Regions from separate parts of the Phytobacter sp. V91 genome, predicted to be linked through region 2. Evidence: predicted binding sites of a transcription regulator. Region 2 holds the regulator's gene; each other region holds the start of a gene.

Region 1 (4,136 bases), on a different contig from region 2:
GCGGGTAATACGATAAGGTCTGTCATTCAGGACATGCAGTCCGTTGCCGCGCCACACCAACACCAGTTCATAAAACTCATGCGTATGCTCAGCGAACACATTTTGTGGATAGCGATCTGCCACCGCGACAGTCTGCCCTGAGCGGGGGAAAAAATCGGCGCTACGAAGAATTAACGGGTTTACCACAATGCCACCTCAGCCCAAAACAACCGATAAGTATTAGCTGATTTGCGACAAAAAATCGGTGACAGCCTTCTCGTTACCGTTACTGCAATGGCACATCCCTCCCCTGGCGGATATCGCGCGGCGACCAGTCGAATTCACGGCGAAAAAGGGTCGAAAAGTGGTTACTGTCGCCAAAGCCGCAGCGATAAGCGATATCCGTGACGCTATCATCACTATGACGCAACATATGCCGCGCCTTGATCAAACGCAGACGATTAAGATAACGCTGCGGCGTCAGCCCCGTGTACTGCTTAATCTGGCGGTGAAGCGTGCGCAGCGACAAAGTGAACCTATCCGCCAGTGACTCCCAGCACACCTCGTCGGCAAAGTTGTCTTCCAGCCATGAAATTAGCTGGTTCAGGCGCGCATCATTACTCATCCCCCCCTCTTGCAGGCTGCTTTTGCGCAGCAGCACCAGCAACTGCATAAACAGAATTTCACGGTTTGCGGAAGTCGCCATGTCCATCTCCTCGCCAACGGTTTCCATCTCGCCAACGATACGACGTACCTGTTGCAACACGCACTGATTTACGCGCCAGTGTGACGGGTAATGACCATCCTGTTCCTGCGGGAGTAACGCATTTAGTCCGGCCAAAAATCTAAAAGCGTCCGGTGAGCGATACAGCACATTCGTCAGACAAAGGTTGTCAGTATGTTCATATAAATGCCGGTCATGATCGCGCACGAAGCATACGGTGCCCCCGCTGATGGTATAAGACTGGCCGTTAAACACATGAATACCTGTACCGTGTTCAACAATCACAATCTCATGAAAATCATGATGATGTTCAGGAAATGCCGTCTGAGGCAGTCGCGGCTCAATGGCGACGGGCATCATGCCAGAAGGAAAAAAATCCACGCTGTGTAATACGGTCATGACGGCCTCACTGACGAATGAGAAATGTTCTCAAAATAGTAATTAAGAGTGACAGTTCGCACCTTGAATTTTCGACCGCAAAACTGGTAAAGCCTGTCATTTTTTCAAGAAAGGGGGGTAAAGATCGGGAATTGCAGCCTGTGTCACACCGCGGAAAACGCAGGGTTTTATGCGAAAGTGTGAACTGTCTCACTTTCATCTTTGCTTTCTTGCCAGTCACCTGGCGGGGCTGTCATTAGCAAGAAGGTTGCGAAAGCGGCCTCTTTTTAAACTGGGGGGGAATAACACTTACAAGGATCTCCTCATGACATTTCGCCATTGTGTCGCGGTTGATTTAGGTGCCTCCAGCGGACGAGTAATGCTGGCGCGTTACGACCGCCAGGGCCGTGCGCTGACGCTTCGCGAAATCCACCGTTTCGCTAACTGTTTACAAAAAGTCGACGGCTTTGACTGCTGGGATATCGACAGCCTGGAAGCTGAAATTCGCCAGGGACTGCACAAGGTATGTGCGCAGGGTATCCAGCCGGACAGTATCGGCATTGATACCTGGGGCGTGGATTATGTGCTGATTGATAAACAGGGTCAGCGCGTTGGACTCCCGATTGCCTATCGTGACGATCGTACTGACGGCATCATGGCCCAGGCGATGCAGGCACCGGGCAAAGCCGATATCTATCAGCGCAGCGGCATTCAGTTTTTGCCCTTCAATACCCTGTACCAGTTTCGCGCATTAGCCCAACAACAGCCTGAACTTATTGAGCAGGCCGCACATGCGTTGCTGATCCCGGACTACTTCAGCTTCCGCCTGACCGGCAAGCTGAACTGGGAATACACCAACGCCACCACCACCCAACTGGTCAATATCAACACCGATAACTGGGATGCCACGCTGCTGGCGTGGGCAGGTGTGCCTGCCCGCTGGTTTGGCGTACCAACCCATCCGGGTAATGTGATTGGCCACTGGCGCTGCCCGCAGGGCAACGATATCCCGGTCGTCGCTGTCGCCAGCCATGATACTGCCAGCGCAGTCATCGCCGCGCCGTTGGGCGACAAAGATGCCGCTTACCTCTCATCCGGCACATGGTCGCTGGTGGGTTTTGAAAGCAAAACCCCGTACACCAGTGAGAAAGCCCTGGCGGCGAATATCACTAACGAAGGTGGAGCTGAAGGACGTTACCGGGTGTTGAAAAATATCATGGGCCTGTGGCTTTTGCAGCGGGTGCTGAAAGAACACAACATCAGCAGCCTGCCGGCCCTGATTGCCAGTGCCGAACAACTGCCCGCCTGCGGCTTCCTGATCAATCCAAACGATGACCGCTTTATCAATCCGCACAACATGAGCGCCGAAATTCAGGCCGCCTGCGTGGAAGCAGGGCAACAGGCGCCGCAGAACGCGGCTGAGCTGGCGCGCTGCATCTTCGACAGCCTCGCACTGCTGTACGCCGATGCGATCGGTGAACTGGCAGCACTACGCGGCAAGCCTTTTACCCGCCTGCATATTGTCGGCGGCGGCTGCCAGAACGAGATGCTCAATCAGCTTTGCGCCGACGCCTGCGGCCTGCCGGTGATTGCCGGACCTGTTGAAGCCTCAACGCTGGGCAATATTGGCGTGCAGCTGATGACGCTGGACGAATTAATCAATGTTGATGATTTCCGTAAGGTGGTGGCCGCCAGCCACAGCCTGAAAACCTTCACCCCGAATTCTGATAACGACATCGCCCGCTATGTGGCGCGATTTCAGCAGACACGACTGACTAAGGAGCTTTGCGCATGACCACTCAACCAGAACAAGCCTGGGAACTCGCTAAACAGCGTTTTGCCGCTGTAGATATCGATGCCGAAGAGGCATTGCGGAAGCTCGACAAGCTGCCGGTCTCCATGCACTGCTGGCAGGGCGACGATGTTGCAGGGTTTGAAAACCCGGAAGGTGGCCTGACCGGCGGTATTCAGGCAACCGGCAACTATCCAGGTAAGGCGCGTAATGCGAATGAACTGCGGGCCGATCTGGAGCAGGCGCTCAGTCTGATCCCAGGCCCCAAACGCCTCAATCTGCACGCCATTTACCATGAAGGCGGCGCGACAATCAGCCGCGATGCCATCAAACCTGAGCATTTCAAAAACTGGGTGGAATGGGCGAAAGCTAACAAGCTGGGCCTGGACTTTAACCCGTCGTGCTTCTCTCACCCGCTAAGTGCCGACGGCTTCACACTCTCCCACGCGAACGATGAAATCCGCCAGTTCTGGATTGATCATGTGAAAGCCAGCCGTCGCGTTTCTGCTTACTTTGGCGAGCAGCTCGGCACGCCATCGGTGATGAACATCTGGATCCCGGACGGGATGAAAGATGTGACCGTTGACCGCCTGGCGCCGCGCCAGCGTCTGCTGGAGGCGCTGGATGAGGTGATCAGCGAAAAACTGAACCCGGCCCACCACATTGATGCCGTTGAAAGCAAACTGTTCGGTATCGGCGCAGAGAGCTACACCGTCGGATCCAATGAGTTCTATATGGGCTACGCCACCAGCCGCCAGACCGCACTGTGCCTTGATGCCGGACACTTTCACCCGACCGAAGTCATCTCCGACAAAATTTCTGCCGCGATGCTGTATGTGCCGCGCCTGCTGCTGCACGTCAGCCGTCCGGTTCGTTGGGACAGTGACCATGTTGTGCTGCTGGATGATGAAACCCAGGCAATCGCCAGCGAAATCGTCCGGCATAACCTGTTCGATCGCGTGCATATCGGTCTCGATTTCTTTGATGCCTCAATCAACCGCATCGCCGCATGGGTTATCGGTACTCGCAATATGAAAAAGGCGCTGCTGCGTGCCCTGCTGGAGCCGGTTGAGCAGTTGCGTCAGCTGGAAGCTGAGGGGGATTACACAGCTCGCCTGGCGCTGCTGGAGGAGCAAAAATCCTTACCCTGGCAGGCGGTGTGGGAGATGTATTGCCTGCGTCATGACACGCCGATGGGCTACCAGTGGCTGGAGCGTGTACGGGCGTATGAGAAAGAGGTATTGAGCCAACGCGGGTAAGGCC
Region 2 (4,136 bases):
GATTGGGGCTGAACTGAAACCGCAATTCACAGGCCGGGCGCGTGATTTCCTGTATGCGGCGGCAGAAGAGGGTGTGATGGTACTGAACGCCGGGCCGGATGTAATGCGTTTTGCCCCGGCGCTGATCGTTGAAGATGCTGATATTGTTGAAGGTATGAATCGTTTTGCCCGCGCGGTGGCAAAAGTGATTAACGGCTAACGGCGTAAGCGACGTTTAAGCCAGATACCATGATGCGGGCGCTGACGACACGCCACCGATGAAATGGTGTGCATGGTGCTCAGATGCCCGAGAATACGCTGGAGATGTTGTTCCAGCGTGCTCACAGGACCCCGTGTCAGGGTCTCCGGCGCTTCCAGAATATTCACATCCCCTGAACTTCCCGCTCCGTCGTATTCCAGCCGCTGCTGACAACGTTGCAGCGCAATCTCACATGACTGCAAATAGCGTTGCGCCAGGTCCGGCGTCAGCATGGTGTGCTCCCGCGCCAGGGTGGTCATGGCGTTTATATGCTCAACAATAAACTGGCTGTGAGTGACCCACAGTTTCATATCCGACAGATAGCGCGTATCGAAGCCCGGCTCCTGCATCGCCTGATTAAGGGGGTTGAATAAGGCGTTGTGCGCCTGGTTGACGCGCATTCGTTGGTATGCCAGCGGCGTGACCTGCGGATCGTTGCTCAGGAGTAACTGGATAGCGTCCTGATACGTTTCCAGCGCATCATGGGCATTGCGTCGCAGCAGGCCGCTTTGCCATTGCGGCCACAGCCAGACAATGCCGCCAAAGGCTATCAGACAGCCAATCAGCGTATCGATAAGACGGGCGACGATAAATTGTTCGCCGTTGAGGGTCAGAAGCTGAAGCGTGTACACCGCCGTAAGGGTAAAGCCCACCATCGCCCAGCCGTAACTTTTGCGAATGATCAGATAGCTTATCAGGGTGACAATCAGCATGGTGACCAGCGTGTAGCCTTCCGGTACATGGTAGTGCAACGTGGCTCCGGCGATGATTAACCCGGCCATTGTGCCTGCCGCCCGGTGCAAAATGCGCACTCGCGTTGCGCCATAGCCGTTTTGGGTGACAAACATCACGGTCATCATGATCCACCAGGGCTTGGGTAAATGCAGGGCACTGCCCATCAGGCTGGCGACGCTTAACATCACGCTGATGCGCGCAGCGTTGCGTAAGGCCGCGGACTTAAGAGATAAATAGCTTCTGAGTGCCGGTAGTAGCGGCAACCTGCGCTGCTTTTCCGCCATCAGATCGCGAATATAGAGGGGGCGCTGCGTTCGCAAAACCCGGGCGATTTGGCTGAAGTGCCAGGCGCAAAACTGCCCCACCGGGTTATCAGGATGCTGGTGGGCGATTTTCTCCAGCGCGCTGATTTGTTTATCCATACTGAAGCGCTGGGGGTAACGGTGATAGAGAATATCGTCGGCAATGACCCTCAGCCTGGCCGCGACGGTCTGCGCGTTCCAGCGGATCACTTCTTCGGCATGGCTGCGTTCGACCAGCGCCTGCACTTCCTGAGGCTGATGCAAGCTGACGGCTATATGCTCCTGCAAATCGAGCGCCATCTGAAAGACACGAAGCAGCCGCTTGTAGTCACCATTATGATTCGCAGCCAGCATATGCAGTTGCTGATAACACTGACTAATCATATCCACGGCCTTTTGCTGGCGGGCCAGTAGCGGCGGCAGCGCTTTTTCCGGATCCGCATGCTGGGTCAGCAGGCTGTATTTTGCTTCGCAGTAATCGGCCAGTTGCCGGTACAGCAAACTTAAGGATTCGCGAAGCGGTTGCTCCCGCCAGAACCAAAAGGCGTTAAACGCGCCGTACCACAGGGTGCCGAGACTGTAGATCAACAGCGGTTCCCAGACCGGCATATTGCCCGCAAGGCTCAGAGTAAAGATGGCGGCGATCAGTGAGGCGGGTAGTAACCTGCCATGTAGCGCACTGATTTCCGCGGTCACCCCAAGAATGAGCGTCATCATCGTCAGAATAAGAGGCAACGGGACATTTTCGAAGAGTAAAAATTGCACCGCGAGGCTGCTACCGGCGAAAAGCGAACCGCCAATAATCACCCGTTTAAAAAAGCGTTTATGCGGGGTGTCGAGACCGGCAATGTTGCAACAGGCGGGAACTAACGAGAAGAGAAGACCGAGATCCAGTCGGCCGACAATCAGACCAACGGTCACCGGCAGACATAACACCAGCGTTTGTCGCAGTGCATAGTTGATTTCGGGGTGGTAAATCAGCCTGCGCCACATAGAAACAAAAACGGCGCATTACCTATGATAATGCACCGTTCGAAGACTTAACGTGTTCCGTACACGACAATGGTTTTACCGTGGGCGGAGATCAGGTTCTGATCTTCCAGCATCTTCAGGATGCGGCCTACGGTTTCGCGAGAACAGCCCACGATCTGACCAATCTCCTGACGGGTTATTTTAATTTGCATACCGTCCGGGTGAGTCATTGCGTCGGGTTGTTTTGCCAGATTCAGTAACGTCTGAGCAATACGGCCTGTTACATCGAGGAAAGCGAGGTTGCCGACTTTTTCCGATGTCACTTGCAGGCGACGCGCCATCTGCGAAGACAGACGCATCAGAATATCCGGGTTTACCTGGATCAGCTGACGGAATTTTTTGTAGGAAATTTCGGCCACTTCACAAGCAGTCTTGGCGCGTACCCATGCACTACGCTCCTGACCTTCTTCGAAAAGCCCCAGTTCACCGATAAAATCACCCTGATTCAGGTAAGAGAGGATCATCTCTTTCCCTTCTTCATCCTTGATGAGCACTGCCACTGAGCCTTTGACGATGTAATACAACGTTTCCGCTTTTTCACCCTGGTGAATCAGCGTGCTCTTCGACGGGTACTTATGAATGTGGCAATGAGACAAGAACCATTCGAGAGTCGGGTCTGTTTGCGGTTTGCCAAGCACCATGCGCGGTTATCCTCTGTTATAAGCTGGCTCCAGACTCAGGATCTGCACCCTGCATCTGGGGTTGCAATCTGTCTTCCCGATACTTGGGAAGTGAACCGTCAGACGTGTCTGCGGCCTCTAATATATATAGTCCTCTGCATACATGCAGTACGTCTATGTATCACTGTAGCATCCAGACTGTTTTAGCATAGCTTTTGCCGCCTGTCTCCTGGTGTCTCGCTTCAGCTTGACGCAGGTCGCCTTCCGTTGCGCCTTTTCTTATGTACGCGTAATCTGTAGAGAAAATTGCTACTCCGGAGTGAATCAAAATGCATGCACGTGTGAAATGGGTTGAAGGGTTAACGTTCCTTGGCGAGTCCGCATCAGGGCACCAAATTTTGATGGATGGAAACTCTGGCGACAAAGCCCCAAGCCCGATGGAGATGGTGCTGATGGCGGCTGGCGGCTGCAGCGCTATCGATGTTGTATCTATTCTGCAAAAAGGTCGCCACGATGTGACGGACTGCGAAGTGAAACTGACGTCTGAGCGTCGTGAAGAAGCGCCTCGTCTGTTTACCCATATCAACCTGCACTTTATTGTGACGGGAAAAGAGCTGAAAGATGCGGCGGTATCGCGTGCAGTGGATCTCTCTGCTGAGAAGTACTGCTCGGTGGCGCTGATGCTGGAAAAAGCGGCGAACATCACTCATACATATGAAGTGATTGAAGCCTGACTGGATAAGGGCATTGTAGGTTCTGATGCCCTGCTCTGGCCCTCTCCTGCGAGGGGAGGGCGCTGAAATTACGCTATCGTTCTGCCTTCCATCAGCCGCTGTACCAGCGGTGTCATGATCAGCTCCATCGCCAGCCCCATTTTGCCGCCCGGAACCACCAGCGTATTCATATGAGAAATAAACGAGCCCTGCAGCATTGCCAGCAGCCAGGGATAATCAATCCCCTCAAGGTTACGGAAATGGATCACCACAAAGCTTTCATCCAGTGATGGAATAACCTTGGCGGCGAACGGGTTTGAGGTATCAACGGTGGGAACGCGCTGGAAGTTAATATGGGTGCGGGAAAACTGCGGCGTAATGAAGTTGATATAGTCTTCCATTGAGCGCACGACAGAGTCCATCACTGCTTCACGGGAGTGGCCGCGTTCGCTGGTATCCCGCACCAGTTTCTGCATCCACTCCAGATTGACAATAG
Region 3 (4,136 bases), on a different contig from region 2:
CACACATTTGTCATTCAAACAAAAGATTAGTCTATGAGCACTGATAATAAGCAATCGTTGCCCGCGATAACACTCGCGGCTATTGGGGTTGTCTACGGTGATATTGGCACCAGCCCGCTTTATACTCTTCGTGAATGTTTGTCAGGTCAGTTTGGTTTCGGTGTCGAACGCGACGCTGTTTTTGGCTTCCTGTCGCTGATTTTCTGGCTGCTGATACTTGTTGTTTCCATCAAATATCTCACCTTCGTGATGCGTGCGGATAACGCCGGAGAGGGCGGTATTCTTACGCTAATGTCACTGGCCGGTCGCAATACGTCGGCGCGAATGACCTCGGTGCTGGTGATTATGGGGCTGATTGGCGGCAGCTTCTTCTATGGCGAGGTGGTGATAACCCCTGCCATTTCGGTGATGTCGGCCATTGAAGGTCTGGAAATCGTTGCGCCTTCACTGGAGAGCTGGACTGTCCCGCTTTCGATAGTGGTACTGACGCTGCTGTTTATGATCCAGAAGCACGGAACGGGGCTTGTGGGCAAACTCTTTGCGCCTATTATGCTTGCCTGGTTTTTGATTCTGGCGATGCTGGGCGCGCGCGGTATCATCTCAAATCCGGAAGTGCTTCAGGCGCTTAATCCGGCCTGGGCGGTCAATTTCTTCCTCGAGTACAAAACCGTTTCGTTTGTGGCCCTGGGCGCCGTGGTGCTCTCTATTACCGGCGTTGAGGCGTTGTATGCGGATATGGGGCACTTCGGCAAACTGCCTATTCGCGTGGCCTGGTTCCTGGTGGTACTCCCCTCGCTGGTGCTGAATTATTTCGGCCAGGGGGCGCTGTTATTAAAAAACCCGGAGGCGATTAAAAACCCGTTCTTTCTGCTGGCGCCTGAGTGGGCGTTGATCCCGATGCTGGTGATTGCCACCCTGGCAACGGTAATTGCTTCCCAGGCGGTCATTTCCGGCGTCTTCTCGCTTACTCGTCAGGCCGTGCGTCTGGGCTATCTGTCGCCGATGCGTATCATCCATACCTCGGAGATGGAGTCGGGGCAGATCTACATCCCTTTCATTAACTGGCTGCTCTATTTTGCGGTGGTCATTGTGATAGTCAGCTTTGAGCACTCGAGCAATCTGGCGGCGGCTTACGGTATTGCAGTGACCGGAACCATGGTGCTGACCTCTATTCTGTCGATGACCGTGGCGCGCAAAAACTGGCACTGGAATAAAGTGTTCGTCGGCCTGCTGCTTACCGGGTTCCTGTGTATTGATATTCCGCTGTTTTCGGCGAACCTCGACAAGCTGCTGTCCGGTGGCTGGTTGCCGCTGAGCCTGGGCCTGGTCATGTTTGTGGTGATGACAACCTGGAAGAGCGAGCGTTTTCGCCTGCTGCGCCGGATGCATGAGCACGGCAACTCTCTGGAAGCCATGATTGCCTCGCTGGAGAAATCGCCGCCGGTGCGTGTGCCAGGTACCGCGGTTTATATGTCCCGCGCGTTGAATGTGATCCCCTTTGCCATGCTGCACAATCTGAAGCACAACAAGGTGTTGCATGAGCGGGTTATCCTGCTGACGTTGCGCACCGAAGATGCGCCTTATGTGCATAACGTACGACGGGTGCAGATTGAGCAGCTTTCGCCGACATTCTGGCGAGTCGTGGCAAGCTACGGCTGGCGTGAGACCCCGAACGTAGAGGAGGTGTTCCACCGCTGCGGTCTGGAAGGGTTAAGCTGCCGGATGATGGAGACCTCATTCTTTATGTCCCATGAGTCTCTGATTGTCGGTAAACGCCCCTGGTATCTGCGCCTGCGCGGCAAACTTTATCTGCTCCTCCAGCGTAATGCCTTGCGCGCCCCGGATCAGTTTGAAATCCCGCCTAACCGGGTTATTGAACTCGGTACCCAGGTCGAGATTTAACAGCCTGCTAAAACCCCTCTTTTCGAGGGGTTTTTGTTATTTCACACCCGCAATTTGGCTTAAGAAAGCAAAGCGATGTTTTTTTAATGCAACGCGAGCGAAACGTTTCGATATCGATCACACTTCTGTAACGCTGCGGTGGTTTTCTGAACATTCTCAGGTTTACACTGAGATCAGCGAAACGTTTCGCTAATGGAGCATAAAATGAAAAAAGGTACTGTTCTTAACTCTGAAATCTCGTCGGTGATTTCCCGTCTTGGGCATACCGATACGCTGGTGGTCTGTGACGCGGGTTTACCGGTGCCACAGGGTACTCAACGTATTGATATGGCATTAACCCAGGGGGTGCCTGGCTTTATGCAGGTACTGGAAGTGGTCACGACGGAAATGCAGGTTGAGGCAGCTATCATCGCAGCGGAAATTCAACAACATAATCCGCAGCTCCACGAAACGTTGCTCAGCCATATTGAGCAGCTGCAACAACACCAGGGTAATACCATAGATGTTCGTTACGTTCCCCACGAACAATTTAAAAAACAGACCGCAGACAGTCAGGCGGTTATTCGCAGCGGGGAGTGTTCCCCGTATGCGAATATTATTCTCTGTGCCGGCGTAACCTTCTGAGGCCGGCATGGACGCGTTACTGCAACTTAAGGGAATCGACAAAGCATTCCCGGGGGTAAAAGCCCTCTCCGGTGCGGCGCTAAATGTTTATGCTGGCCGCGTTATGGCGCTGGTTGGTGAAAACGGCGCGGGCAAATCCACCATGATGAAAGTGCTGACCGGTATTTATACCCGTGATGCCGGTTCATTGCTGTGGCTGGGAAAAGAGACCACCTTCAATGGGCCGAAATCCTCCCAGGAAGCGGGCATCGGTATTATTCACCAGGAGCTCAATCTGATCCCTCAGTTGAGCATTGCTGAAAACATCTTTCTCGGGCGTGAGTTCGTCAGTCGTTTCGGCAAAATCGACTGGAAGAAAATGTATGCCGAAGCTGACAAACTGCTGGCGAAACTGAATCTGCGCTATAAGAGCGATCTGCTGGTAGGGGAACTCTCTATTGGCGATCAGCAGATGGTGGAGATTGCCAAGGTGTTGAGCTACGAGTCACGGGTGATTGTGATGGACGAGCCGACCGATGCGCTGACCGACACCGAAACCGAGTCCCTGTTCCGGGTGATCCGCGAGCTGAAAGCCCAGGGGCGCGGTATTGTCTATATTTCCCACCGTATGAAAGAGATCTTTGAGATTTGCGATGACGTCACCGTCTTCCGCGATGGTCAGTTTATTGCCGAGCGTCAGGTGCCCACGCTCACCGAAGATACGCTGATTGAAATGATGGTCGGTCGTAAGCTCGAAGATCAGTACCCACGCCTTGATAAAGCACCCGGCGACATCCGCCTGAAAGTGGACAATCTGTGTGGACCTGGCGTGCACGATGTGTCGTTCACGCTGCGTAAAGGCGAGATCCTGGGCGTGGCAGGCCTGATGGGCGCCGGACGAACAGAACTGATGAAAGTGCTGTATGGCGCTCTGCCACGTACTAGTGGTTACGTTACCCTGGATGGGCATGAAGTGGTGACCCGCTATCCGCAGGATGGCCTGGCAAACGGCATCGTCTATATCTCAGAAGACCGTAAGCGCGATGGTTTAGTCCTTGGTATGTCGGTCAAAGAGAATATGTCCCTGACCGCGCTGGGCTATTTCAGTCGTAGTGGCGGTAGCCTGAAACACAAAGATGAACAGCAGGCGGTCAGCGACTTTATCCGTCTGTTCAACGTCAAAACTCCGTCGATGGAACAGGCAATTGGCCTGCTTTCTGGTGGTAATCAGCAAAAAGTGGCGATTGCGCGTGGATTAATGACGCGCCCGAAAGTGCTGATCCTTGATGAGCCAACCCGTGGCGTCGATGTGGGGGCGAAAAAAGAGATTTATCAGCTTATTAACCAGTTTAAGGCCGATGGCCTGAGCATCATTCTGGTGTCGTCGGAAATGCCGGAAGTATTAGGCATGAGCGACCGCATCATGGTGATGCACGAAGGGCATCTCGAGGGTGAATTCACACGCGAGCAGGCCACTCAGGAAGTATTGATGGCTGCCGCTGTGGGCAAGCTTAATCGTGTGAATCAGGAGTAAAAAAGATGACTACCCAGGCTGTTTCTGGTCGCCGCTATTTCAGCAAAGCGTGGTTGATGGAACAAAAATCACTGATCGCCTTACTGGTGCTGATTGC
Region 4 (4,136 bases), on a different contig from region 2:
GGTCACGCAGAATCGTGTTAAAAAAGCGTGTTACCTTCTGCGTGATCGATATGGACAAATCGGCTCTGTTCCCCTGACGGCTGTCGACATTAGCACAACAAAACGCTAACAATCTGAGCTCGCCTGTTCGGCTCAGATTGTCTCGCCCATCGACAGGCGAAAATGGAGATCGACTTTTTCTATGGTTGGTAATCCTTTGATTTTTTTGATGATGATTTCAGTTGCCACTTTCCCCATTTCGTAACGTGGCGTCAGAACACTCGCAAGACGAGGGCTGATGATCTGCCCGATCTCCAGACCATGGAATCCGGCAATCGCCAGTTCAGAGGGGACTTTTATACCGCTCGCAAGGCATTCCTGTAACACCCCTACCGCCAGGTCATCATTGGTGCACAAAATACCGTCCATATCAGCATACATCTGGCGGGCCAGGGTCATCATGCCGGTACCAATCGAGACCGAAGAGACCTTATTGGGCGCGATACGTCCCACCGGTAAGCCCTGGGCTTCCATGGCCTGACAGTAGCCACTGTAGCGCTGTTCATCACGCACATCGGACATGGAGCCGAAGTAGATAATGCGTCTCTTGCCGCTGGCCAGCAGCATGGTGGTCATATCAAAGCCCGCCTGCACATTATCGAACCCCACGTTGATACGGTCCGGGTTCGCCGACAGGCCCATCACTTCGGCAATGGGGATTCTGGCGGCTTTCAGGTATTTCTCCGCCCGCAGGCTGTGCACGGATTCGGTCAGCAGCAACCCCTTAACCTTAAAAGCCAGTACCGTGGCAATCTGCTCTTCCTCGCGCTGGCTGTCATAATCGTAGTTGACCACCAGCGTCTGATAGCCCTGCGCGGCGGCCACGGACTCAATACCGGCAAGCAGGTCAGCAAAGATCTGATTATTAAAAGAAGGGATAAGAACACCGATGCGCGGCAGGCTGTTAGCCGACATTGCCGGGTTATCCGGATCAGGCTGGTAACCGACCTCCGCAATCACGCTGGCGATGCGCTCTGCGGTATCAGGCTTCACCCGCTCCGGGGTTCGCAGATAGCGACTGACCGTCATTTTAGTGACCCCCGCCAGCGCCGCGATATCATGTAATGTAATTCGTTGTGGTTTCATTGTTGATACCTGTTCTGACGCCTGCGCAAGCCTGACATTATGCCCCGTGTTACCTAAAAAGAGAATTGCCAGAACGCGCATGGCAACGCGGTTAGCGCCTGAATTACCCCGTATTTTCCATCCAGGTTCACACTAAAGGTAACCCCTTTTCGTAACATGGATTTGAGTGATCTTCATCACAGTTTGACCCTGATAAAAACCGTGAGATAGACAGCACATCATCAGGGCAGGAAATAACAATGAACGATCTTTTTAGTTTAAACGGCAAACGTATTTTAATTACCGGTTCAGGTCAGGGGATCGGTTTTGTGATGGCTCAGGGGCTGGCGCAATATGGCGCGGAAATTATCATCAACGATATTTCCGCCGAGCGTGCAGAGCAGGCGGCAATGAAATTACGTGATGAAGGTGCAACCGCCTGGACCTCAGTATTTAATGTCACTGATGCACAATCCGTTGAGAAAGCCATCGACGATATCGAAAATAATATTGGCGCCATCGACGTGTTATTTAATAACGCCGGAATTCAACGCCGTCACCCTTTTACCGAATTCCCGGTTGAAGAGTGGAATGCCGTTATCGCCGTCAACCAGACGGCCGTCTTTTTGGTCTCCCAGGCCGTCGCCAAACGCATGATGACGCGTAAGCAGGGCAAAATCGTCAATATTTGCTCCATGCAAAGCGAACTGGGCCGCGACACCATCACCCCGTATGCCGCAGCAAAAGGAGCGGTGAAAATGTTGACGCGTGGGATGTGCGTTGAACTGGCGCGATACAATATTCAGGTAAATGGCATCGCCCCTGGCTATTTCCAGACGGCGATGACTCAGGCGCTGGTGGATGACAAAGCTTTTACTGACTGGCTGTGTAAACGCACCCCTGCCGCCCGCTGGGGCAACCCGGAAGAGCTGGTCGGCGCCGCGGTGTTCCTCTCTTCAAAAGCATCCAACTTCGTCAACGGGCATCTGCTGTTCGTGGACGGCGGCATGCTGGTGGCAGTGTAAGGAGCCGATGATGGCAGGTCAGTGCGTAATTTTAATGGGCGTCTCCGGCACCGGAAAATCGACGGTGGGGATGGCGCTGGCCCAGGCAATGCAGGCCAAATTTATCGACGGGGATGATCTCCATCCCCGACACAACATCCGCAAAATGGCCTCGGGCCAGGCGCTCAACGATGACGACAGGCAACCATGGCTGGAGCGCATATCGGATGTAATTTTCAGCCTTGAGCAGAAAAATGAGTCCGGCGTGCTGGTCTGCTCGGCGTTAAAAAAACGCTATCGCGACCTGCTGCGGCGGGGCAATAACAATGTGCGTTTTCTGTGGCTGAAAGGAGATTACGCCTGCGTGCTGGACAGGATGCGCCAGCGTCAGGGACATTTTATGCCTGAAGCCCTGCTGCAAAGTCAGTTCGCGGCGCTGGAGCTGCCGGCGGAAGACGAAGTGGACATTATTGCTGTTGATATCGCGCCCCCTGTCGCCACCCTCGTCGCACAAAGCCTTTCACTGTTACAAAACCATGTTAAGCAGGATGTTGCCGTATGATTATTGATAACCTGACCGCCGCTGCCGTTAACCCGATTTATCCGGCTATTATTCGCCAGACTTTACAAGCCATTATCGACAAAGCGCCCCATTCGCTGCCTGCCGGGAAATATCCGTTGCAGGGTGACAGCGTGTTCTTTTCGGTCGTTGAAGGCCATACGCGAGCGCTCGCCGAACAGCGCCCGGAATTTCACCGTCAGTACATTGATATTCATATTGTGCTGGCGGGTCTTGAGGTGGTAGGTGCCGGGGTAACCGGCCTGCCGCTGGATTTGAGCGAGCCGTTTAATACCGCCTTCGATCTGGGCTTTTGTCAGCATATCGCCAGCGAAACGCTGATCCACCTGCAACCAGAAGAGCTGGCGATTGTTTTCCCTCTGGAACTGCACCGCCCGATGTGCACTCTCGACGCACCGGCAGCACTGCGCAAAATCGTGGTGAAAATCGACGCAGCACTTCTCACCGCGTAACCCATAAAAAAGTCCCGCACGACGGCGGGACTATTCTCTCAGGGCGACCGGGATCAGTTATCCAGCTCACTCATGTTTTTCACCTGGTCGCGGTTAATCTGCTCGGTTTTTCCCGTCTCCGCATTTTCATAGGAAACCAGCCCCGTATCTTCATCAACCTGTGGCTTGCCATCGGTCACAATGGTTTTGCCATCAGTGGTTTTTAGCGCCTGGTTTGACGAGCAACCTGCAACGGTAAACAGCGTGGCGGCAGCAAAGATGGACATTAATAGTCGTTTCGATCGCATGGTGTTCTCCCCTGCTTTCAGATGGATTAGATTACATACCTCACTATTTTAGTTTAACGTCCTGAAATTTTATGAAAATACAGAAGGTTCCGAGAGCGGGCATCGCGGCAAGCCGATGCCCGTAGCTGAGACGTTACGGCTTAAGCTCCAGAATTGAGCTCATCATTATGTGGTTAATGTTGCTCATGACTTCATAGTAGCGGGTTGTTTCTTCGCCACCCGTTTTAGGGTTGCGCCATTTCTCGCGGTTCTGTTTTTCAAACTCCTTCAGCAAATCTTTTTGTTCACTTGCCGATTCTGCGTGAATAAAGGCTGCATAAATTTTGCTGGCGGCATCCAGGTTTTGCTGGAGTTCAGGAGAATTGAAATGCGCAGTTATTTCTGGCGGCTGATAACGTGACTCCCTGATACGCATATTTTTGCTGTAGTCAGCTGACGGAGAAAATTCATTATCGTAATAATACTTAAAGTCCTGGATGCGGAAGATCTTGGTTTTGTAATTATCCTTCGATGTCGATGACATCGATTGTGGGAATGACTCCGTCGGGTTCAGTTCCCAATGATTTTCGAATTTATCAATAAACAGTTCGCTCCCCAGATCGTTGAACGGGCCGGTGACGGTCTGTCCATCAATTGTCAGGGTGTGAACATCGCTGTTTTCACCGGCTGGCTGTACCCCTGGCGCCAGATACTTTTGTACCACGTAAAT

Evidence for each region. Region 2 encodes CRP, which controls carbon source genes, mostly activating them, when cyclic AMP is high. Its sites were predicted from a motif close to ATGTGANNNNNNTCACAT; they were not measured.
Region 1: the regulator CRP is predicted to act here: its motif matches at 1,280-1,297, upstream of rhaB (rhamnulokinase).
Region 3: the regulator CRP is predicted to act here: its motif matches at 2,008-2,025, upstream of rbsD (D-ribose pyranase).
Region 4: the regulator CRP is predicted to act here: its motif matches at 1,290-1,307, upstream of idnO (gluconate 5-dehydrogenase).

The regions. Positions count from the first base shown of each region.
Region 1 covers NZ_CBFFRJ010000119.1:5,799-9,934, forward strand. The annotation lists gene rhaR (HTH-type transcriptional activator RhaR) at 1-186, opposite strand, end outside; gene rhaS (HTH-type transcriptional activator RhaS) at 266-1,102, opposite strand; gene rhaB (rhamnulokinase) at 1,407-2,876, shown strand; gene ACSZO4_RS19985 (L-rhamnose isomerase) at 2,873-4,132, shown strand.
Region 2 covers NZ_CBFFRJ010000014.1:25,431-29,566, reverse strand. The annotation lists gene argD (bifunctional acetylornithine/succinyldiaminopimelate transaminase) at 1-199, shown strand, start outside; gene ACSZO4_RS04695 (YccS/YhfK family putative transporter) at 196-2,268, opposite strand; gene crp (cAMP-activated global transcriptional regulator CRP) at 2,316-2,948, opposite strand; gene ACSZO4_RS04685 (OsmC family protein) at 3,257-3,661, shown strand; gene ACSZO4_RS04680 (phosphoribulokinase) at 3,730-4,136, opposite strand, start outside.
Region 3 covers NZ_CBFFRJ010000024.1:37,663-41,798, forward strand. The annotation lists gene kup (low affinity potassium transporter Kup) at 34-1,902, shown strand; gene rbsD (D-ribose pyranase) at 2,107-2,526, shown strand; gene rbsA (ribose ABC transporter ATP-binding protein RbsA) at 2,534-4,039, shown strand; gene rbsC (ribose ABC transporter permease) at 4,045-4,136, shown strand, end outside.
Region 4 covers NZ_CBFFRJ010000196.1:1,276-5,411, forward strand. The annotation lists gene ACSZO4_RS24165 (LacI family DNA-binding transcriptional regulator) at 133-1,125, opposite strand; gene idnO (gluconate 5-dehydrogenase) at 1,365-2,129, shown strand; gene ACSZO4_RS24175 (gluconokinase) at 2,140-2,670, shown strand; gene ACSZO4_RS24180 (YhcH/YjgK/YiaL family protein) at 2,667-3,140, shown strand; gene ACSZO4_RS24185 (YgdI/YgdR family lipoprotein) at 3,194-3,427, opposite strand; gene ACSZO4_RS24190 (hypothetical protein) at 3,561-4,136, opposite strand, start outside.